4 regions of the Paenibacillus sp. FSL W7-1088 genome follow, and region 4 is predicted to be linked to each of the others. Evidence: riboswitches for the same ligand, from Rfam matches in the RefSeq annotation. Region 4 holds a riboswitch; each other region holds the start of a gene.
The links. Region 4 has a riboswitch for thiamine pyrophosphate ahead of tenA (thiaminase II). Riboswitches for the same ligand answer to the same signal wherever they lie in the genome.

Region 1 (5,569 bases), 1.1 Mb from region 4:
TGCCATCGCTTTGGGCATTCGCTGAATGGCGTCTTGCTCGATATATAATTGCTGTCTCTGCAGGTTGCTCCACTCCACATAGTCACGATCTGCAATGGTGATATGGCCAATTCCTGAACGTACCAGCGTTTCAGCAATGCCCGTACCAAGCGCGCCCGCTCCAACAATTAATACTCTGCTGTTATTCAATCGATGTTGACCTTCTTTACCGATAGGTGCATACCGTTCCTGTCTGGAATAGCGGTCTCCCTGTTCAGAAGATCGTGTCTGATTAGTCATGTGTGAACCATTCCTTCCGCGGGACTGCTCGCTGCTGCATAGCGCTTAACGGGAATCATGCCTGCCTCATAAGCCAGTCTACCTGCTTCAACCCCCAATCGCATTGCCTTCGCCATCTTCACCGGATCTCCGGATCCGGACACAGCCGTATTCAACAAAACACCGTCAGCTCCCAGCTCCATCGCATAAGCAGCATCTTTAGGTGCTCGAAGTCCTGCATCCACAATAACAGGAACGACGGCTTGTTCAATAATAATCTCCAGGTTATAGGGATTAATAATGCCTCTTCCCGCCCCTATCGGTGAAGCCCCAGGCATAACAGCATGTACGCCGAGTAGTTGCAATCGTTTGGCCAGCATAACATCGTCCGAGATATAAGGCAGTACCGTAAAGCCTTTTTCAAGCAAAATTTCGCAAGCTTTATAGGTTTCAATTGGGTCAGGAAGCAAAGTGATTCCATCGCCGATAACTTCTACTTTTATCATATCACAAAGCCCTGACGCTCGAGCAAGTTCAGCGATTCGCACAGCTTCCTCTGCTGTTGAAGCACCCGCTGTATTAGGTAGAAGGGTATACCTTTTCAAGTCCAGGGTGTCCAGAAAGTGCTGTTTGTTGCGCTCTTCCAGATTCAAACGCCGAACGGCGAACGTTAATACTTCCGTACCTGAGGCTTCAACCGCCTGGCTCTGCACTTCCAAGTCCGAAAATTTGCCTGTACCCATAAGCAATCTTGACTCAAACGTATAACTCCCAATCCTCAACATGATTCAACCGCCTCCCACAAAATGTACAATTTCAATTCGGTCTCCGTCTCTTAAAGTGGTCGTTTCATGATATTCCCGCGTTAAAATTTGACGATTCAACTCAACCACGACGGTTTTTACTTGCAAATTAAATGAATGGAGCAATTTGTCCACACGATTTAAGCTATCTTCAATTTGCATGGTTTGTCCGTTGACAATGATATTCACTGCAACATCTCCTTTGTGTTCAAACGTTCTGGACTAAGGTCCTGAATCCCCAGCTCTTCCGAGGTTTTGCCACAAATCAAGTCAGCCATGAGGCTCGCTGTAATCGCACTAAGCAATATGCCGTTACGATAGTGTCCAAAAGCAGCGAATAAACCGGGAACACTTTCGCAAGCCCCCACATAAGGCAATCCATCCGGAGTCGAAGGACGGACACCCGCCCACGCTCGGATAAAATGGGCTTCCTTTATGCCAGGTATCCAGTTTGTTGCAGCTGCAAGCAGCTTCTGAATGCCTTGCACCGAAACGTTCATATCTGTTCTTCCAGGAAGGCTTGTTGCACCGATCCATACTTCTCCATTAGCTTTGGGAACAATATATATATCCTCTGCATACACCGTTTTGTCTGGCCTGTACCCGGCATGGTGAGGTGAAAACTGCACGGCTGCAATCTCTCCCTTTACTGGTAAAACAGGCGATTTCAGACCCACATGTCTCATCAATTCTTCACCATGTAACCCTGTAGCAATAATGACATTTCTCGATGTCATCGTTCCTATTGAAGTCTCGATCCCTTGCACTCCATTCACATCCGTATGCAAACGGACATCCTGTACACCTTCCATCACCCTTGCACCCATGGCTTGAGCAGATCTGACATAAGCCTGCGTTAAGTTGACAGGAAGAACCTCGCTCTCGGAAGGTCTGTAAAATGCTCCATACGTATCCCTGTTTAACCATGAAGCTTCCTGTTGGACAGCGACACGATCCCACCAAATATGTTCTGTAGATAAGGTAGACCATCGATTATTCTTGTAACTGCTGACCTCACTGTATGAGCGAAAAGGAGTAATAAAACCTTGCTGTTGCAGCCCCATTTCAACGCCGCTAAGCGCACTGATTCGTTCCTTCTGCTCATGAAGCAAAGCTCTGCTCTGCCGGGCAAGCTTTGCCATCACAGCATGAGTAAATTCCTCACTGTCAGCGGCAAGCATGCCTGCGGCTGCACAGGAAGTTCCACCAGCGATCCGAGCACGCTCAACCAGAAGAACGTCATAACCTCGGGTAGCGAGTTCACATGCGATAGCACAACCGATAACGCCTCCGCCTACAATAATGGTTTCTGCATGAAGCTTGCCTCGAAATTCTGCTCCAACTTTACTCCTCGATACTGTGCCTGGATGATACCCTGAACGATTCCCGCTTCGGCTTCTTGCTTCCTTTCTCATGGCATCATCTCCTTGGTTCGGCGTATTTCTCTGAATCCGTAATCGCCAGTCGCAATGCAGCGGCAGCCAGTTCCGGCTGATCATTCGTCCAAATCGACGAAATCACAGCGGCTCCACGGGCACCAGCAGTTCGAATGGCAGCAATATTCTCCGTTGCAATCCCACCAATCGCGATGACCGGAATTGAAACTTTAGCGCATACCTCTGCTAACGAAGCAAGTCCCCTGGGCTCGAAATTTGGTTTACTGGGTGAGGCATATACATGCCCGTAAAAGAGATAATCCGCTCCACGTTCTTCTGCAACTTTTGCTTCTTCCAGAGAATGAACCGATACTCCTACGCGAAGCCGATTGTTTCTCCTCAACACATCCTTATCGTATTTCCGAATAACTGCTTGACCCCAATGCACACCACCAAGCAACGCATGATGATCAAGCTGAGTGGAGCCATTCAGAATGATTCGGTTAAATGGGACACCTCGTGTTCTGAGACTTTGCGCCCAATACATCTGTTGCTCAAGGGGCAGCTTTTTTTCCCGTATGTGGATATAATCGACCCACCGCCATATATCCTTAGCAATATTCAGAAAAGAGTCCAAGTCTCCTGTACCTGGTGAAACCACATGCAGTTCGAATAATCGTGTTGTTAACTGTTCGTGGAAGATTTCCGTCCTGTTCACCCTCCTCTTGTATGATTTAAGCGGATATAAAACAACAAAAAAGCCACTCCCGTAGGGGAGTGGCCACGAATTTAGAATTCATGGATCAACTGAATGACTGTCGCATGGGATTACTCTATATATACATAATGCATAACAACTACAGAAACCAACATAGTCGCAACGCTGTATACTTAGAAACCGCATGAATCATCTTGCAGGCCATATCGCAAAGTTATCGATAACGCCCTTTGTCATTAGCTGAAACGCGCCACTTCCCTACGCTGGTATGATCCAGATCAGGTACAAAGGGTCCGGAATCGCATTCTTCCATCTCAGCCGCATCGTGCGGCCCCCCTAGTGTTCATATGAAGCTGTAGCCTATGTTACCATAGACACCTTTTTTTGTCACCGTACATTTCCAATTATTACGTTATTGTTTCTCGGACCAAGCTTCAACATCCCACGTTTTGGTAACCCAATCTTCATAAAAATCAGGTTCATGGGATACGAGCAGCACGGTACCCTTGAATTCTTGCAAGGCACGTTTCAGCTCTGCTTTGGCCGTTACATCCAAATGGTTTGTAGGCTCATCGAACAAAATCCAGTTACTTTCACGCATCAGAAGTTTACACAAACGAACTTTGGCTTGTTCACCACCACTAAGCGCGTTAAGCGGACGGGTGATATGCTCATTTTTCAATCCACAACGTGCGAGATGCCCCCGGACTTCATTCTGTGTCAGATGAGAAAATTCATTCCACACATCTTCAATCGGGGTAATGTTTCCTGCACGTACTTCCTGTTCGAAATAGGCTGTCTCCAAATAGTCACCCAAGAAAGTCTTACCGCTGATTGGTGGGATTTTTCCCAAGATGGTCTTGAGCAGTGTGGATTTACCTACACCGTTACAGCCAACAATGGCAATTTTCTCGCCACGCTCAATCGTCATCGTCATTTTGGGCAATAATGCATACGAATATCCAATTTCAAAATCAATGCCCTCAAAGACGATTTTACTACTCGCCCGGGCATCCTTGAATTTAAATGTGGGTTTGGCCGCTTCGTCTGGACGATCGATCCGTTCGATCTTGCCGAGCTGCTTCTCACGGCTCTTGGCACGACCGGAAGTAGAAGCACGGGCTTTGTTCCGCTGGATGAAATCTTCCTGCTTCTTGATATACTCCTGCTGTTTCTCATAAGCATCAATATGCTGCGCCTTATTCATGTCGGCCATTTCAAGGAATTTGTTATAGTTCGCTGCATAACGCGTCAACTTGGCAAATTCCAGATGATAAATAACGTTAACGACCTCATTCATAAACTCCGTATCATGCGAAATCAGAATAAACGCATACGGGTAATCCTTCAGGTAACGCGTCAGCCATTCAATGTGTTCCACATCAAGATAGTTCGTTGGCTCATCCAGCAAAAGAGCAGTTGGTTTTTCCAGTAAAAGCTTGGCAAGCAATACCTTCGTACGTTGACCACCACTAAGCGCGGCAACGTCACGATCCAGACCGATGGCGGACAAGCCCAGTCCATTTGCCATCTCTTCCACTTTCACATCAATCAGATAAAAGTCACCTTGCTCCAATTGCTCCTGAATGTCACCCATTTCTTCCAGCAACAATTCGAGTTTGTCCGGATCGGCGTCTGCCATCTGATCGGTAATGGACATCATTTCTTTTTCCAACTCAAGCAAGGGCTGAAACGCATCCTTAAGCACATCACGAATCGTTTTTCCAGGTGTGAGCTTGGTATGCTGATCCAGATATCCATAACGAACTTTGGGGGTCCATTCGACCTTCCCTTCGTCCTTTAACAATTTCCCGGTAAGGATGTTCATCAGTGTGGACTTTCCCACACCATTAGCACCAACAAGGCCTACACGCTCTCCGGCAAGTAAACGAAAAGATACATTTTTAAATAACGTGCGGTCTCCAAAATTATGACTCACGTTCTCTACTGACAATAAACTCATAAGATGAGGTTGCTCCTATCTATTGGACATTACTATCGTTCCGAAACCCTATTTTAGCACAGGTGTCGCCTTTTCTGAAAGTAATGCAAACATCTCATGCAACCTCGCTTTTATATTTCATATAAACTGCCTTTAATTATTTGAACAGCTATACTCAAAATACCCTTGCGCTGCCGCTTGTTTGGCATTTGTAAACACTTCTTCAGCTCTGTAACCATTGTTACATGTGGATGGGTAATAGTATTTAATCCCACTTACCGGATCAACTCCGCCAACAATCGCCGTTTTCTTCACCAGTCTGCCACCACCAATGGCATAGTTGTTAAACTTTTGATTACCTACAGGAATTCCCTGAATAAACGCCATAAGCCCCGTGTCATTAATTGAATTGTACCAGTCTTCCTGAGAAATCAAAGGCATGGTAAAGGTATAGGAAACACCATTCCTTCTT
Region 2 (5,569 bases), 2.2 Mb from region 4:
ATCAGTGCAGAGGTTTCCCCCTCCTTATAATCTATACTTTCAGTTTCTGTTGCACCGTAACGACTATCCTCTCCTGAGACCCATGCCTGTGCCTTCGATTGGCCTCGTTCTTCCCAGACCCCTGGATACCAGATCCCGTATTCCCTGAGCATATTCCGCTCATCTGTAAACACCTGATTCGCCGGGCCATCTGCCACAATCTTTCCTTCAGGCGACAATACGATGATTCGGTCTACCCACTCGACGATTTCATTAATTTTATGTTCTACGATAATGAGTGTTTTGTCCTGTGCAATCTGTTTCACCGTTTCCCACACCTGAGAGGTTCCTTCATCATCCAGCAGTGCCGTTGGTTCATCCAAAAAGAGTACGTCTGGCTCCATGGCCAGAATCGAAGCCATCGCAAGACGCTGCTTCATACCCTGAGACATCGATTGAATGAGTGTTCGATTATGTTCAAAGCATAACCCAACCTGTTCCAGGTATTGATGGATAAGGGTAGGCATCTGCTCGCGTGGAATATTCCGGTTCTCCAATACAAAAGCAATCTCTTCATCCGTATATGACATACAGAACTGGGTATCCGGATCTTGAAAAACAATGCCGGGCTGCTCAGGCACCCGAATGTCATCACATTTCATCGGAATCTCCACAGATCGCGGAATCAGACCGCTCAGAATTTGCAGCAAGGTTGATTTGCCAGATCCGCTTGGACCAAGCAACAATACTTTCTCCCCTTGACGCACAGAGAGAGACAAGCCTTGAAACACCAAGGCCTTCTCTCCCGGGAACTTGCATCTTAGATTCGTAACACCTACCGCTTGCACATTCTCCACTTCATTCATCTAGTCCAGCGCCTCGTAATCCTGCTTCGACACCGGTCTAAGGGATCGTGTTACACCTGTAAGCTCCAGCGCTTTGGCAAGGTAATAGGCGAATACACCTGCAATCAGAATACTGCCAATGAAGCGGAACCCGATAAACAGTGTATAGTTCCAAGCCGAGAGGGAATCAATGTACCCGTACTGATAATCCAGTACAAGTGAAGCTGCCGCTGCACCAATAGCCGCAAGGCAGGTGACGAACAGATTGCTTTTCCGATACAGAAATGCGGCGAAGAAGATCTCTGCACCCAGCCCTTGCAACAGTCCATACACCAGTGTCGACATGCCCCACTCACTTCCGAGAAAAGCACTCACCGTGGATGCCGCTACTTCAGCCAGAATGGCTACACCCGGCTTACGAATGATTACAAAGGCAAAGGTTCCCGCCATAAACCACATGCCATAAATCATCTGCTCCGCATGAACGCCGAATGGCTTCATCAGATCATATGTAGGTCCCCATATTTTGTAGATCACCCCGAAGACCACCGCAATCACAATCGTTACCAAAATATCGGTTAACTTCAATCTGTTGCTGCCTACTGCTGTTGACATGTTCTCTACTTCCTTCCTCTGTTTCCCTGGATTTATAAAATAAACAATAAAACAAACAAAAAAGCCTCCCCGGTTTCCAGGCAGGCCATACGCACAGTTTACAATCTCACGATGCTGCGCATTAGGCAGATATAGAGAAAGAAGAAAACAAACGACACCATTCCCGTCACATCAGAAAAATCCTGCTGCACCCAAGAAACGCTGACATTTATGTTCTATCCCTATCGCTTACCATTGCACATCGCAAATTCATGTTCTCTACGCTGGCATTACCCAGATCAGATTTACGGTCAGCGGCACAAGGCCGCTCTCTCAGCCCAACTTCATTGAGCTCCCGGTTCACTTATTTCATTGCTTCTACTGTACAACACATGGGTATTTGTGACAATCCCGGAAAAATCATTACGCTGTATTTTGGGTAAATCAGAGAAGACATTCTGTGGTGTACTTTACAATACTATGCAACATTTGGATCAAGTAGTCCGTTTGGTATACAAGAAGGGAGATTGATAATGATGAAACAAACCAATACTGCCTGGCAGCAAAAAAAGTGGAAAATGATCCTTGCCGCTTCGATTCTCACCGCGGGTACGGCACCCGCACTGCTGTCATCCACTGTCGCGGAAGCAGCAACAACACACAAACCGACAGCGTATATTAACAATGTACAAGCTCAATATGATGTGGTTATAAAGCAGGGTATAACGTACGTAGCATTGACTGAACTTCAATTCCTCGGGGACTATACGTTTGGCTACAATAACAAAACAAAACAGATTAGCATCAGCACAGACAGCGACAAATATGTTCTTATACCCAACAGCAAAACAATGAAGAAAAACGGTCAGAATGCGACGTTGTCGTCCGCTCCCATTCTGGTGAATGGCAAAGCCATGCTTCCGCTCCGTGCCATTGGCGAAGCCTTTGGCGCACAGGTTCGCTGGAACCAGACGGCCAAGGAGGCCTACATCTACACCACGGATGCTGCGGTGGTCAAAGACTACAGCAGTGCTGATCTGACTGTGGCGCGTGAAGCTGCGCTGCATTTGCCACACTTCTCTGAACTGGGACAAGCACGCCTGGAGATTCGCAACCCTCTGGGTCCAGTGGATTCATCCATTCAATACATTTTTGAACAAGGCAAAAAGGAAAGTTTCTTCATTGTTGAAGATAACGATCTGATCAGCTATTACACGATTAAAAATGAAAACGCCCTGCTGAAATGGCAGGCCAATATCGGTAAAGATGCCGGAACTATCGGTGACCTGTTTTTTATCAAAACCAAACCCGTTGCTGAAGCAGGGACTCGCCCTTCCGTCAAGGGTCAAACCCTCGTATCATTTAAGTATTCTCGTATGCTTGAAGAGACTTCCTACGAGATCATGAACAAGTCCGGCTCCATCCATGCGGGCTCCATTGCCCCTGAGAAAGGTAAAGTGATCGTTGAAGTTCCGGAAGAAAAGTAAATTGGAATGCCCGCCCAGGCTTTAGAGACCTTTGTATCGGCGCAGGTGGGCAAATGATGCTTCTTCTGAATGCAACACCAAAAGGGATGTCCCCTACGTGATGAATAAACATAACGGGGGACATCCCTTTTTAGCATTATTCTTTATTTATTCGCTCACGGATATCATTGTCTTAATATTGCGTATTTCCGGACTGACTGGTTTTTCCCGAAGCAAATCCCTTAAATAAGGTCGGGACTTTAGAATAACGGGTATTTGTAATTTTCCCTTGCGATGTACTGCTGTCCGTACGCATGATCGAATCTTTGACGTTGGAAATATTTGAGTTGTCCAGCGTCATGTTCACCGTGAAGGTGGTTCCACCATTTTGACGCACCAGCTTGCCAATATCGTCTGCACGGAAATTTTTAATGTTAATCGTTCCGGCTGCATTAATTTGAAATACTTTATCGTAGGCTTTGTAAGCTGCCCCGCCAGTAATGTTGACTGTTCCGGCTGATTTCAGAGTCAGAGCGTCCTCGCCTACATCCTCCCACACCACATTTGAAATTGTACAGTTACCGTAACAATGAACACCGTCAGCTGCGGGTGAACCGATATTTACATTTTTGAGCGTGGCGCCTGCCTCCAGTCGAAATACCGGCTTCTGATTTTCCGCTTGAGATCCATCTCCCAGTGTGGAGGGGTTAGCTACATAGGTTTGGCCTTTGCCGTCAAACGTTTCACCCTTGGGTACAATAATCGTTGAGTTTACCACAGTAGGTGCGGCAAAAGCTGGAATTGCACTGAATAATGAAGCGACCAAACCCGCGGACAGTAACAACGTCAACATTTTTTTCATCACTTAAATCCTCCCTTATTCTGATGAATTGGCGTACAAGCATAAGCTTGTCCTCAAGGAACCGATCAGAGGTGCACCTCTGGCTTGGAACCTACCCTGATCCTACCAAAAAAGGAATGTTACGATAATAATCATTAGCTTAGATATAGAAACGACAGCATTATACCTGTGTTCTCGGCATTTTTTGCATCGTACTCCATTGTGTAATGTGCCGATCTCAACTTCGGGTATGCTTCTTTTACAACTTATAATCTATGACTATATGCTCCTTTATCGTTCTAAAAAAAAAACGAAAGACCACTTCATCTGTTTTCAGACAACGTGATCTCTATTATTTTGAATCTCATTTTATTTATTAAATTACGCTTTAGGCTCCGAACCGCTGACGATATCCGCACTTCCGACATAATTCCTCCACGGCTTCCCGTTTGGAGAAACCATAGAACAGATTATTGGCTCGTTCACCATCCACAATCTCCGAGAACGATTTTTCGTGAACGTTGCCCAAGTTAATTACACCTTCACCATCTAGACAGCATGGAACCACAGTTCCATCGACAAGCACGGCTGCCTGACTGCGAAGCGCATGACAGAAGCCTTTACCATCATCTTCGGGTGCATCCAGACTCGGCCACTGGAATTCATGATCCTGATTCAGATATACATTCGGGGCAATTTTGACACCGCTCCCCGGCACAACTTTCTCCTCAATACGGAAATCCAGATTGAACTCCCGTTCAAGAACCTCCAGCGTCTCCCGGTTTCGGTTCATCTGCGCATTCGTGAAGTTATCCTGTGTCAGATTCCAGAGTCGGAATGAAATAATGACATTATGCTTCACTGCTTCCCGGACAAAAGACAACACATTACCCAGATAGCCCTCACGGTCTGTGGATCCCTCGTGACCATCAAAGCTGTGCAGGGAGAAGTTCATCTGACGCAGCGCGGGTTTGCCAAGCAGTTTGTGCTGGGTTTTGGGCAGCAGCGTACCGTTTGTCGTAATGTTGACCTTGAATCCCTTTTCATGCGCTGAATCCAATAACAGATCAATTTTGGGATGAAGCAGCGGCTCACCTTTGACATGTAAATAAATATGTTTGGTGTGGGGTTTGATCTGATCCAATATATTGTTGAAGACTTCAGGGTCAATGAAATTTTTGGCACGTTTGGTCTGCGGACAGAAGCTGCATGCCAGATTACATATACTTGTGATCTCAATATATACTTTCTTGAACGTTTTCAACTCGGGGTCCCCATTCTGCTTAGAGGGAGAACAGTCCCACCCTCATTTGTGATCCGGCTCATATGTGCCACCACTATTATATCGGGTTCAGGTGCCAAGGTAAATCCGAGAACCGGTTTATCCCGTTAGGTCCATTTTATTTGGCTAATGCCAGATTAACAGATTCAATGGCATGTATCCGTGTTGTATCAAATAAGGGCACTTCTGAATCCTCCGGTTTTACTAATAAACCAATTTCGGTGCAACCTAATATTATCCCCTCGACTCCATCATCAACTAATCTGTTAATAACCTCTTTATAATAATCCCTTGATTCTTGTTTAATTTCACCTAAGCATAATTCGTCATATATTATTTCATTGATCACTTTTCGATCCTCTTCATTCGGTATCAAAACCTTAATGCCGTTATGCTCAATACGTGTTTTATAAAAATCTTGTTCCATCGTATATTTGGTGCCAAGTAAACCAACTGTACTTATTTTGGACTTTTGAATCTGGTTGGCTGTTGAATCAGCAATGTGTACAACGGGTAAGCTAACTTTTTCTTCAATATGATTAATCACTTTATGCATCGTATT
Region 3 (5,569 bases), 2.2 Mb from region 4:
CCCGTATTACGCTGGAGCGGCCACGCGTTCGGGACAGCGGGTTTGCTCATTTTGAAAACCTGATTCTGAATCGCTTGTTGACTCCTCCACAAGAGACACCACAGCAGATTGCCCAGAAACAGATATCATTCTCGATCTAATTCCACTGGAAAGAAGGCATGATTATGCAATCCCTTTCACCCGTTCCCTCTCCTCCTGTTAAAGACCTGTTAAATCAAATTCCGGCTTATACGCCTGCTAAATCCATGGAACAGATCCGGCGGGAGTTGGGACTGGAAAGTGTGGATCGACTCGCAGCAAACGAGAATCCGTTTGGTTCCTCTCCGCTGGCAGCAGAAGCGGTCAGATCGCTGAGTTCCGATCTTTTGGCTCAATACCCCGACGGTTCCAGCCAACTGCTGCGTGACAAACTTGCGGAACGTCTGGGGGTTCGTACTTCCCAACTGGTATTTGGAAGTGGATCTTTCGAGCTCCTCACCCTTACCGCCCAAGCTTATCTTAATCCCGGGGAGGAATCACTCATTCCGGTGCCCTCCTTTAACTGGTATAAGGGCGCTACGCTGCTGGCAGGCGGGGTCATTCATGAAGTGCCTTTGGTCAACCATTCACTGGATCTGGAGCAATTCCGGCAGCGGATTAATACTTCTACCCGAATCATCTGGCTGTGCAATCCGAATAATCCGACCGGAACCATTTTCACGGCAAATGCCCTGCTTGATTTACTCGAACATGTTCCCTCCCATGTCGTGGTTGTCCTGGATGAAGCGTATTATGAATTCGCGGAAAGTGAAGATTACCCTGATACGGTTAAGCTGCTGGAGCAGTATAATAATCTGATTATTTTGCGGACCTTCTCCAAAATATATGGACTGGCCGGACTGCGTATTGGATATGGCATCGCGAATGAAAGCATCATTGAAGGCATTAACCGGGTCAAGCTGCCCATCAGTCTGACAGCCACATCCCAAGCCGCTGCTTCGGCCAGCCTGGATGATCATGAATTTGTTTCTCATTGTCTGCAATACAATCGTCAGGGACGGGAAACGTTAATGCAATCCTTTGATCAGTGGAAATTACCCTACATCCCTTCCGAAACCAATTTCATCATGGTGGATCTGTTGCAGGATAGCGGCCCGATTACCAAAGAATTGTTGAACAGAGGTATCTCTGTCCGCGGCGGTGCCGAATTCGGTATGCCTACCTGGCTTCGGATTACGATTGGCACACCTGAGCAGATTGTCCGGCTGATCAGTGAGCTTGATTCACTGTTACATTCAAACGATTAGAATAGGTTACTTTCCTAACTCTCATTACGCACACTTCTTTTAAGCCGCCCTCTTTACATTCTGCTTGCATGTGATATATGCTGAACACACAACTGCATATCTTAATCATTGCACTAGGGGAGCCTTGCGGCTGAGACGAATCGAACGATTCGGACCCTTTGAACCTGATCTGGATCATACCAGCGGAGGGAAGTGGAGCGCCTCTCAGTAAGCGGATTTTTTCATGTTGATGATGAAATTTAATGTGAATTGAACTTACAGACCCACTCATTTCTCCGGAAATGGGTGGGTCTTTTTCGCATTCTTCGGGCAGATCAGAAGGTGTAATTAAAGATCACGCAGTTTGAAGTTTGAATAATAAAGGGGAACGGATCGAGATGGATAACGACATAACCATTCATAACATGAGCTACGCCTTCCCGGGAAAAAGGGATTCCCCCGTGCTCTCCAATGTGTCGATGCGTGTAGCCAAAGGCGAATTCGTCTCGCTCATCGGTTCCAGCGGCTCCGGTAAAAGCACCCTCTTCAAGCTGCTGGCAGGCCTGCTTGAGCCAACCCACGGAACCATTAATATTCCTTGGGTTCAGGAAGGAAAGCGACTGGGGCAGGTGGCCTACATGCCGCAAAAGGACCTCCTGTTACCCTGGCGAACCGTCATGGAGAATTGCATGCTCCCCGCTGAACTTGCTCCAGGTCGGCAGGATAAGGTACGAATTCGAGCGGACATTCTGGCCGGTCTCGACCGATTTGGCTTATCTGGCCACGCGCATGCTTACCCGGACGAGCTGTCAGGTGGCATGCGCCAGCGTGTCGCGCTGCTTCGTACGTTGCTGACAGGTGGCCAGCTCATGCTGCTGGATGAACCATTCGGCGCACTCGATGCCCTGACCAAACGTGAGATGCATCGCTGGCTGCTGGAGCTCTGGGAAGGCTTGGGCAAAACCGTGTTGTTCATCACGCATGACATTGAAGAAGCCCTGCTGCTCAGTGATCGGATTATCCTGTTAACTCCGGTGGGCCATAGCCAACAGCTGCTGGATCTGACGGTACCTTTGCCGCGTCCAAGACATTCGGACATGATCTACGAACCCGCTCTCGTTCAGATGAGACGACGACTGGAGGAACAATTGCATGCGAGACGGTAACTTGAGAGATAGCACGAAGTATAGCGTGAGAGGTTGGCTTGCCCGTTATGGTCTATTTCTTTTGCTCATGATCCTGCTGCTTGCTCTCTGGGAGTGGATTGTGCGTATGGGATGGGTGCCTTCCTTCATCATTCCAGCCCCGACGGCGATTGTCCGTTCCCTGTATGAGCATCGCCACCTTCTGCTGGGTACACATCTGCCCGCTACCTTGATGGAGGTTGTCGTTGGTTTTGGCTTGTCCATTGGTGCCGGAATTGCACTTGCAACGGGAATGCATATGAATCAGTCGATTGAAAAAGCGTTATATCCCTTCATCGTGATCAGTCAGACGATCCCGCTGATTGCCTTGTCCCCCGTCTTCATCCTGTGGTTTGGCTACACGCTGTGGAGTAAAGTCGCGGTGGTATTCCTGATCGCATTTTTCCCAATTGTGGTGAGCACCTACGATGGCCTGCGCCAGGGTGATCCGGAGCAGCGTGAACTGCTACTGACGATGGGGGCCAGCAAGTGGGATATTTTCCGCAAACTCCAGATTCCACTTGCCCTTCCCTCCTTCTTTTCGGGAATGAAAATGTCTGTGGTTTATTGTGTGGTCGGTGCAACGATCGGGGAATGGCTCGGTGGAAGCAAGGGCCTTGGTTACTTCAGCCGCAGAATGTCGAGCAATATGAACACGGACGCCATGTTCGCCGCCATTGTGCTGTTATCCCTGCTCGGTATCGCCCTGTTTGTACTCCTTGCATGGATGGAGAGAAGATTCGGTACACCACGTCATGCAGGTAGAAGAAAAGCTGGATCATTTCCGGAGGCAGACCTGCCAAAACAGACGTAGTGTGCTTTGCCCAATCCCCTGCTATCGACTAAAAATTACAGCGCAGCGTTATCCCATCTCAGGAATGTAAAACTTATGAATGATAAACAGATAAAAGGAAATGAGGAATTTGAAGCTATGAAGAAAAAACATATCTACTCCCTGCTCCCCACTCTGCTCATGACCCTGTTGCTTACCATCAGCGGATGCGGAAATACGGGTATCAACACACCTGCCACAGATTCAACTTCCAATGCAAAAGATACAGAATCATCTGCGGCCGAGAGGTCATCGGCATCCAATGACAAGCTGTCCATCATGCTCGATTGGTATCCGAATGCAGTGCATTCCTTCATCTATGCTGCACAGGAAAAAGGTTACTTCGCGGATCAAGGTCTGGATGTTGATATTCAGATGCCTGCCGATACCAATGACTCACTCAAGCTTGTTGCTGCCGGGAAAATCGATCTGGCGCTGAGCTATCAGCCGCAAATCTTGCTCGCGCGTGGGGAAAACATTCCTGTACGTTCGATTGCAGCCGTCGTTCGGCATCCGCTCGTGCATCTGTTAACCGAAGCCAACGGTAAAGTGAAATCGCCAAAAGATCTTGAAGGGCTGACGGTCGGCTATTCCTCAATCCCCCTGTATGAAGCAATGGTGCGTACCATGATCAGCCAGGATGGCGGTAATCCCGACAAGATGAATCTGGTCGATGTAGGATTTGACCTGATCCCTTCCCTGGCTTCCGGGCAGGCAGATGCCATTATGGGTGGTTTTATTAACCATGAACAATTGATTCTGGAAAAGGAAGGTCATGCCATGAAATCGATCAATCCCGTCGATTACGGTGTACCTGATTATTATGAACTGGTCCTCACTGCAAGTGATGCGGGCATTGAAGCGAAAAAGGATCAGCTTACCCGCTTCATCAAAGCGTTACAGGATGGACAGAAATATGTAACAGAGCACCCCGAGGATGCGCTGAACATTCTGCTCGCACATGAGAACGAAACGTCTCCTCTTGACCCGGAGATCGAAACCAAAAGTCTGAATATTTTACTGCCGCTGATGAATGAAGAAGGTCAGCCGTTTGGCAGGCAGGACGCCCCTTCTTGGGAAAACGTACGGGCATGGTTGGTTCAAAGTGAACTGATTCCGGATTCCGTAAAGGCTGAGGATGCTTTTATCAATTTGCAGGGTGAGTAGGAAACTCGACTGCTGGGTGAAGATCAAGAGATTTTGAAAGTTGTATATTCATTTTCGGATGACGCCCACATGAGTAGCTGCAGAATTCAATCACTCTACGAATAGAATCTTTATCGAGGATAGGAATTTTAATTAAGCTTTCTATATGCACTTTGTAGCTATCCGTGAATAGCTTTTTTGTTCCCATCATTTAATAACCCCTATTAACAACATATATAAGGGCCATCCTGCCCTGCCACTTTTATTGATTAATTTACTTATTTATAAGGAGGAACTCATATGACTTACCTGGAACGTGTTCGTACACAAAATCCGCTTGTTCATAACATTACGAATATTGTCGTCGCTCCGTTTACAGCCAACGGTTTGCTCGCACTAGGTGCATCTCCCTTTATGGCCTATGCGCATGAAGAGGTCGCTGATGTTGCCAAGATGGCAGGAGCAGTTGTACTGAACATTGGCACTTTGGACGAAAAGGTAGTTGAGGCAATCCGCCTGGCTGGTCAATCCGCCAATTCAAATAACGTGCCTGTTGTGCTCGATCCGGTTGGAGCTGGCGCAACCGCCTATCGTACGGAAACCGTTCAGATGCTCGTTCGTGAGCTTCGCCTCACGGTGTTGCGGGGCAATGTGGCGGAAGTCGCCAATGTCATCGGTGAGCGTTGGAGCATCAAAGGTGTGGATGCAGGTCAAGGCGAGGGCGATCGAATTGGAATAGCGGAACGGGCAGCACAAAAACTCGGCTGTGTGGTCGTCATTACCGGACGCGAGGATGTCATTACGGATGGACAAACGACGTTCCTGACGAGTAATGGACATGCCTTGCTTACCCAAGTGACAGGTGCAGGCTGCTTGCTCAGCTCGGTAATTGGTGCTTTTGCAGCCATTGCGAAACCGGGAGACGACCTGCTGGAAAGTATTGTGGAAGCTCTAGCTTTCTATGGCGTTGCTGCAGAGATTGCGGCGGAACGTACCGCTGACCTGGGACCGGGCAGCTTCCAGATCGAATTGCTGAATCAACTGGCTCAAGTGACACCTGACGTTCTTGCGCAGCGGGCACAGGTTCGTCGGATTGATGGAGGTGCGCAATGAGTATCGCACAGGCTTTGACGATTGCTGGT
Region 4 (5,569 bases):
CCTGATGATATAGGTGGTTCACGTTGCGCTATTCAACCATCTACTGCAAATCCACTGCAAACATCACATGTTCCTTCCAAATCCCCTTGATTTTAATATTCTGACGGTCGGTTTCCTGGAACCCCGCCTTGCGCAACACTCGAATTGATCCGGCATTGTCGGGCAGTGCACCTGCCTCCACTCGTTTTATTCCAGCGTCATTCACGGCAAAATTAAGTACTAGCCGCAGAGCTTCACTCATGTATCCCTTGCCATTCCGGGCCTGGTCGAGCACATAACCAACAATCCATTTGCTGATGGAATCCAGTTCAAGTTCGAACAGAGAGATCTCCCCAATAAGCTCATGCGCATGCTTCAGGAAGATCCCGAAAGAGTAACGTTTCCCTTCTTCCCTCGCCTTGTTCCAGCCTTCAAGAAGGGCGACCTGACCCTCCAGTGTATAGAATGTCTCTGATCGTTCACTTGCCGATATCTCTTCGAAAACAGCCCGGTTACGGAGCTGCAAATCCAGCAGTGCTGGCGCGTCCTCCACGTTCAAAAATCGTAAATAGATGCGTTCCCCATGATTGTTCATCTGTATGTTCATCCTTGTCTCTGGTTGTAATAGAGTTGAGATTTCATTCATCAGAAGTACGAAAGTTGCCGTTTATAAGCCATATCCCAGAACAGATATTCAAATTCAACACTTCTTCTGAATATGTCTTCAATGGCCTCCAGTTCCTGCTCGGTTTTATGTTCACATAATGCATCCAATGTATCATAGAACCATTCGAATGAATCGCGGAATTCATCACTTGCATAATTTTCGATCCACGTCTGATAGAAATTGCCCTCTAATGAATCTCGATATTGTTCTTTTAATCTTGTGGCATAGTCGTAATACGTCCACGCACAAGGGAAAATGACGGCGATGATTTCGGCAACACCACCTGTTTGTGCAACACTCATCATATTCGACGTATACGCCTTGTTGTACAGAGACGGTTTGATCGTATGATTTTCATCCAGCGTAATCCCAAATCCCTTCATATAATTTCGATGCAAATCCATTTCTTCGTACAGAATAGCGTGTTGAATCACCGTAAAATTCGTCATCAGTTTTTCATCTGTCGCCTTCACTGCACCCATGGCAAAAATCTTCGCATATTCAATCAGATATGTATAGTCCTGAAGAAGATAAAACTTAAACGCTTCCTGATCCAGTGTGCCTTTCCCCATTTCGTGTAAAAAAGGATGATTGTATCCATCTTCCCATACGGTTCTGGACTTATCTTTTAACGTTCTCGAAAATGACATGATCATTGCTCCTTTTATTCAAATCATGATGCCCCCGCTTCACAGTCAGCTATCGCGTTCTGTCCCCCAAAATGCAGACCAAAAAGCCCTTGACCTATTTTCGGCAAGGGCAAAATAACATGAGTACATGTCATTTGCTCCCTACGTCAGTATTAACTAACAGGTTCAAAGGGTCAGGTTTTAACCTTCTCAACTGCGAACAGTCCCCCTGCAAATAGCTCAGGCTTATTACAACATGTGTTTTTCCAAATGTCAATCCATTCCTATTAATCTTCAAGTTCCCCTAAATCTTCTTGCAGGTTCTTAAGTCGGGTCCGGATGGTCTTAATCATACTTTGTACCTTGTTTAACTCATCCACCCATTGTTGCTCATTAGAGACGTTCGTCGTTGAAGTTAAATGATACGCCGGAGACGTCCTTAACTTGTTTAAATCCGATTCGTATGCCCGCCGCTCTTCCTCGGCCTTTGCCAATTCCTCCTCGGCGATGGCAATCTGATGCTCCAGATAGATGATATCTGAAGAGTAGCCGTGAGATAAGCGCTGTGAATACGTCATAGTTCACCTCATTTCTGATTCATCATTTCTGATCAACCATAGCTTTTCCAAGGTCATATGGCTGAATATCGATATCTAACTCCATACCAAGAGCCAACTTGGCCAGTTGACTTCCAATAAAAGGCCCCATCGTTAAACCGGAAGCTCCAAGCCCGTTGGCTGTAATCAAGCCATTCCAACCTGGGACAGCACCCATTACCGGAAGAAAACCTGGTGTAAATGGACGAAATCCTACTCTTACTTCCTGAAACGTGCTATCAGCTAAACCGGGAGCCAGTTCCAATCCTTTATTCAAAATTTCCTGCATTCCGCCTGCGGTTACTCTTGTATCGTATCCTTCAATATCATTTTCGTGAGTCGCTCCGATCACAATCTTCTGTTGATCAAAGGCTAACAAATATTGATCCGAAGGAGGCATGACTACAGGCCAGTTCCCAGTGTCCTTTCGATCGTGAACCTGCAAGTGCATAATTTGTGCCTTCTGATAATGAACCTTAAAATCAATGCCCAAGGGCTTCAACAGTTCATTAGCCCAAGCGCCAGCACACACAATAACCTCGTCAGCCGATATGACTTTACCGTCCACAACCACTCCAGTTACTCGGTCCGATTCATATTGAAGTGTCGCGTCACCATTAATCAGGACCGCTCCATTTCGTTGAGCCGATCGGATTAACGCATCACGCAGCGCACGCCCGTCAATACGCGCGGCTCCGCTGATGTAGACTGAATGAAAGCTCTCCTCCAGAAGAGGAAAACGCTCATGAGTTTCTTTTGCATCTAGACAGGTAATATCGGCAATCTCCGGTGCATCTTCTTTACGAAGGTGTGCCCTCTCCTGCATCTTGTTAATTTTGTCCACATCCGTATGAATACTAAGAGCACCCACTTGAGCGTAACCTGTTTCCGTTTCCCCTTCACTCTTGAGTTCTTCAATCAACCCGGGATAAAAACGTGCCCCCGCCTTGGCAAGCTGATACCAATCCTGATTACGGCGCTGAGATAACCAGGGACAGATGATCCCGGCAGCAGCATCCGTAGCCTGCCCTCGATCTTTCCGGTCTATAAGAAGAACTTCCGCACCCCTTTTTGCCAATTGATACGCTGTGGAAGCCCCAAGAATTCCTGATCCTACGACGATGACTTTCTTCATGACTGCATCCCTTTCCTAAATCACTGTATCCATTATAGCGTATACTATATGGTCTGATAATGGCAAAGCATCGACATGATGATACGTGTTCCTAAAAGGTTTTCGATAAGTGGTTCATCGAAGTGAATAGACCGTTTAAATTAATGTCATTTATGTAATATAATTCAAATCATGTTTCTTTTAACGCTGTATCTTCGCCATTTACGCACACGACCTTTAACGAAATGAGGAATAACACAACGATGCCGAAACCTAGTACGGGGAATTCACTGGATACCGATATGCCGCTTATGATTACAGGTCAAAATCAGCTGACTGTAGATGAATTAATGAATTGGAACGGTCATTCACGGGATTACAGTATTGTGCAGTGTATCGGGGGAACAGGGAAAATCGCAGCCCAAAATCATGAGTTTTCAATTCGGGAAGGAACAGCTCTTATTCTGTTTCCAGAGGTGACATATCGTTACGACAATCTGAGTGATTCATTGTTGTTCGATTGTCTGTCTTTTAATGGCTATTTATTGCCCCGGTTTCTGCATACCTTGCAGATCGGGGAGCTGCGCGCCTTCAAGCCGGATGGAATGCTTCATATCCTGTTGCATGAAATAACGTTGGCGCTGCAGTCCCGGCACAAGGATCAGATCTGGCACGTATCCGCATTGCTGTACATGCTTCTGGTCAGGTTAACGATTGATGGCGATCGTTATGGTACTTATGAACGTTCGGATGCCCGATTAAAGCTGGGCGGACTGGTTACTTTTATCAAGCAAAATTATGATCAGGATATCTCGCTCTCCATGCTGGCTCAGCAAATGGACGTCACCGAGCAGCATTTGAATCGGATATTCAAAAAGGAATTCCAAATGACTCCGCTTGATTATCTGACACGATATCGGTTGTTGAAAGCGAAGGAAATGCTCGTCCATGACGCCGGAATAACGGCCCACGAGATTGCTCGGGCTGTCGGTTTCAACAGCGCCAGTTATTTTGGATCCGTATTCAAAAAATATGAAGGGATCTCTCCTATTGAGTTACGCAAGCAATACCAGGGTTAAAGAATCTCCATCGTAATCTCTGCCAGCGAGGTTAACCGCAGATCATACTTCGAGAATTCCAAATTACGTGTTACCTCGTTAGGCACAATGACACAGCGAATTCCCGCCGCTTTGGCTGCCTTCAGTCCATTCGGCGAGTCCTCGAACACAACCGCTTCGGATGCCCCGATCCCGAGACTCTCCAGAGCAAGCAGATACAATTCCGGGTCCGGTTTGACCCGCTTCACATCCTCAGCTGTATGAATAACATCGAATAGTTCGAAAATGCCGAGTGTACGCAAATAACCATGAACCCAATCCCGGGTAGAGCTGGAAGCAACGGCAAGCCCAATCCCTTTTTTACGGGCAGACTGGAGCAACTCATGCACGCCTGGAAGAATTGCTGCCTGTCCAAGGTAGGCTTCGTATTTCTGTTCAGAGAGTAACTTGATATGATCGTGATCGATCGGTTTTTGCAGCGCTTGCTCCAGATATTGAAAAGGATGAAATTCTTCAAACGATGTCCCTACATTTTTCGACCAAAGCTCCAGGCCAAGTTCAAGTCCATGCTCTTTATAAATATCGCGAAAAGCATAGAACCAAGGTGTCTCCGTGTCCACAATCAGTCCATCAAAATCCAAAATAAAAGCTTTTACCATTCCGCTTTTCTCCCCCCAATGATCAGCCGATTAGCAGGGAGATGGGCTTAAAAGCGTGCAGTCACATCCGGACGGGTAACATTCATCGATAAAAAGTGACAGGTGCATCCCGTTCCGGCTGGTGACTGTCCAACAACTCCAGCCCGGATCTCCCCCTCTATTGGCATGCCGAAATATCGAATTAATTTCCACTCCACCCCATCGGGTGAATAAAAGAATGAAATGCAGTCCTCCACTTTACGTATGCGCAGATAGGGGTTGGTTACGGGAACTTCAACCGAATTGCAATCGTCGGATGAACCTTCCTTCGTTACTACCGACACAATGGTAGCCGCTTTTCCATCATACTCAAAACAAAGCTTGCACCAGTTTCGCTCATCCGCCATCACCATCAAACATCCGGAATCATACTGGTGTTGCATGTTCACGGTTAGCTGGGTCGTCATTTCAAAATCGTTAGGCACCGGCATCGACAGAAATGGCGCGGTTGCACGAATATGCTTACCCGCCGGGTCCTGGAAAAAGTCCGTATCAGCCTGAGCTTCTACAATTAGAACGCCTTGATCGGTATAAGACCAGGTCTTCGGCTCATTAATCCAGTTCATTTGGTTTCTTGTTTCTGTTGCAAATACGTTTGTCATTTCTATGCCTCCCAGGTTCATTTTCTGTATTATATATTCGTTTCATATACAGAAAACCCCTTCTCCTACATATTTTTGTAAGTGCTAATCACTTGGGAGTGTTTCTGAGGATCAGGGAGGAATAACATAATGACCATGAGTACGATGTAAAGTGCAAGAATGACACTGAACAACAGCACGGGATTATAGTGATACAGCAGACCTGTCAGGTAACCTGATGGAATCG

Region 1: it holds a riboswitch for thiamine pyrophosphate, as region 4 does, so the genes downstream of both, MKY42_RS19515 (thiamine phosphate synthase) here and tenA (thiaminase II) in region 4, are expected to answer to the same signal.
Region 2: it holds a riboswitch for thiamine pyrophosphate, as region 4 does, so the genes downstream of both, MKY42_RS04745 (ECF transporter S component) here and tenA (thiaminase II) in region 4, are expected to answer to the same signal.
Region 3: it holds a riboswitch for thiamine pyrophosphate, as region 4 does, so the genes downstream of both, MKY42_RS04695 (ABC transporter ATP-binding protein) here and tenA (thiaminase II) in region 4, are expected to answer to the same signal.

What each region holds. Positions count from the first base shown of each region.
Region 1 covers NZ_CP150216.1:4,363,877-4,369,445, forward strand. Annotated here, with positions in the region: gene MKY42_RS19495 (MoeB/ThiF family adenylyltransferase) at 1-279, opposite strand, end outside; gene MKY42_RS19500 (thiazole synthase) at 276-1,043, opposite strand; gene thiS (sulfur carrier protein ThiS) at 1,047-1,250, opposite strand; gene thiO (glycine oxidase ThiO) at 1,247-2,476, opposite strand; gene MKY42_RS19515 (thiamine phosphate synthase) at 2,481-3,155, opposite strand; TPP riboswitch at 3,394-3,503, opposite strand; gene MKY42_RS19520 (ABC-F family ATP-binding cassette domain-containing protein) at 3,568-5,118, opposite strand; gene MKY42_RS19525 (hypothetical protein) at 5,251-5,569, opposite strand, start outside.
Region 2 covers NZ_CP150216.1:1,033,463-1,039,031, reverse strand. Annotated here, with positions in the region: gene MKY42_RS04750 (ABC transporter ATP-binding protein) at 1-845, opposite strand, end outside; gene MKY42_RS04745 (ECF transporter S component) at 846-1,439, opposite strand; TPP riboswitch at 1,678-1,788, opposite strand; gene MKY42_RS04740 (copper amine oxidase N-terminal domain-containing protein) at 1,952-2,905, shown strand; gene MKY42_RS04735 (pectate lyase) at 3,078-3,746, opposite strand; gene MKY42_RS04730 (radical SAM/SPASM domain-containing protein) at 4,114-4,989, opposite strand; gene MKY42_RS04725 (aspartate/glutamate racemase family protein) at 5,126-5,569, opposite strand, start outside.
Region 3 covers NZ_CP150216.1:1,023,651-1,029,219, reverse strand. Annotated here, with positions in the region: gene MKY42_RS04705 (ATP-binding cassette domain-containing protein) at 1-140, shown strand, start outside; gene hisC (histidinol-phosphate transaminase) at 165-1,286, shown strand; TPP riboswitch at 1,392-1,494, shown strand; gene MKY42_RS04695 (ABC transporter ATP-binding protein) at 1,664-2,431, shown strand; gene MKY42_RS04690 (ABC transporter permease) at 2,418-3,263, shown strand; gene MKY42_RS04685 (ABC transporter substrate-binding protein) at 3,381-4,448, shown strand; gene thiM (hydroxyethylthiazole kinase) at 4,728-5,540, shown strand; gene thiD (bifunctional hydroxymethylpyrimidine kinase/phosphomethylpyrimidine kinase) at 5,537-5,569, shown strand, end outside.
Region 4 covers NZ_CP150216.1:3,248,552-3,254,120, reverse strand. Annotated here, with positions in the region: gene MKY42_RS14850 (GNAT family N-acetyltransferase) at 41-574, opposite strand; gene tenA (thiaminase II) at 625-1,296, opposite strand; TPP riboswitch at 1,418-1,516, opposite strand; gene MKY42_RS14840 (hypothetical protein) at 1,563-1,853, opposite strand; gene MKY42_RS14835 (FAD-binding oxidoreductase) at 1,876-3,006, opposite strand; gene MKY42_RS14830 (helix-turn-helix transcriptional regulator) at 3,249-4,064, shown strand; gene MKY42_RS14825 (HAD family hydrolase) at 4,061-4,702, opposite strand; gene MKY42_RS14820 (DUF1349 domain-containing protein) at 4,750-5,343, opposite strand; gene MKY42_RS14815 (MFS transporter) at 5,409-5,569, opposite strand, start outside.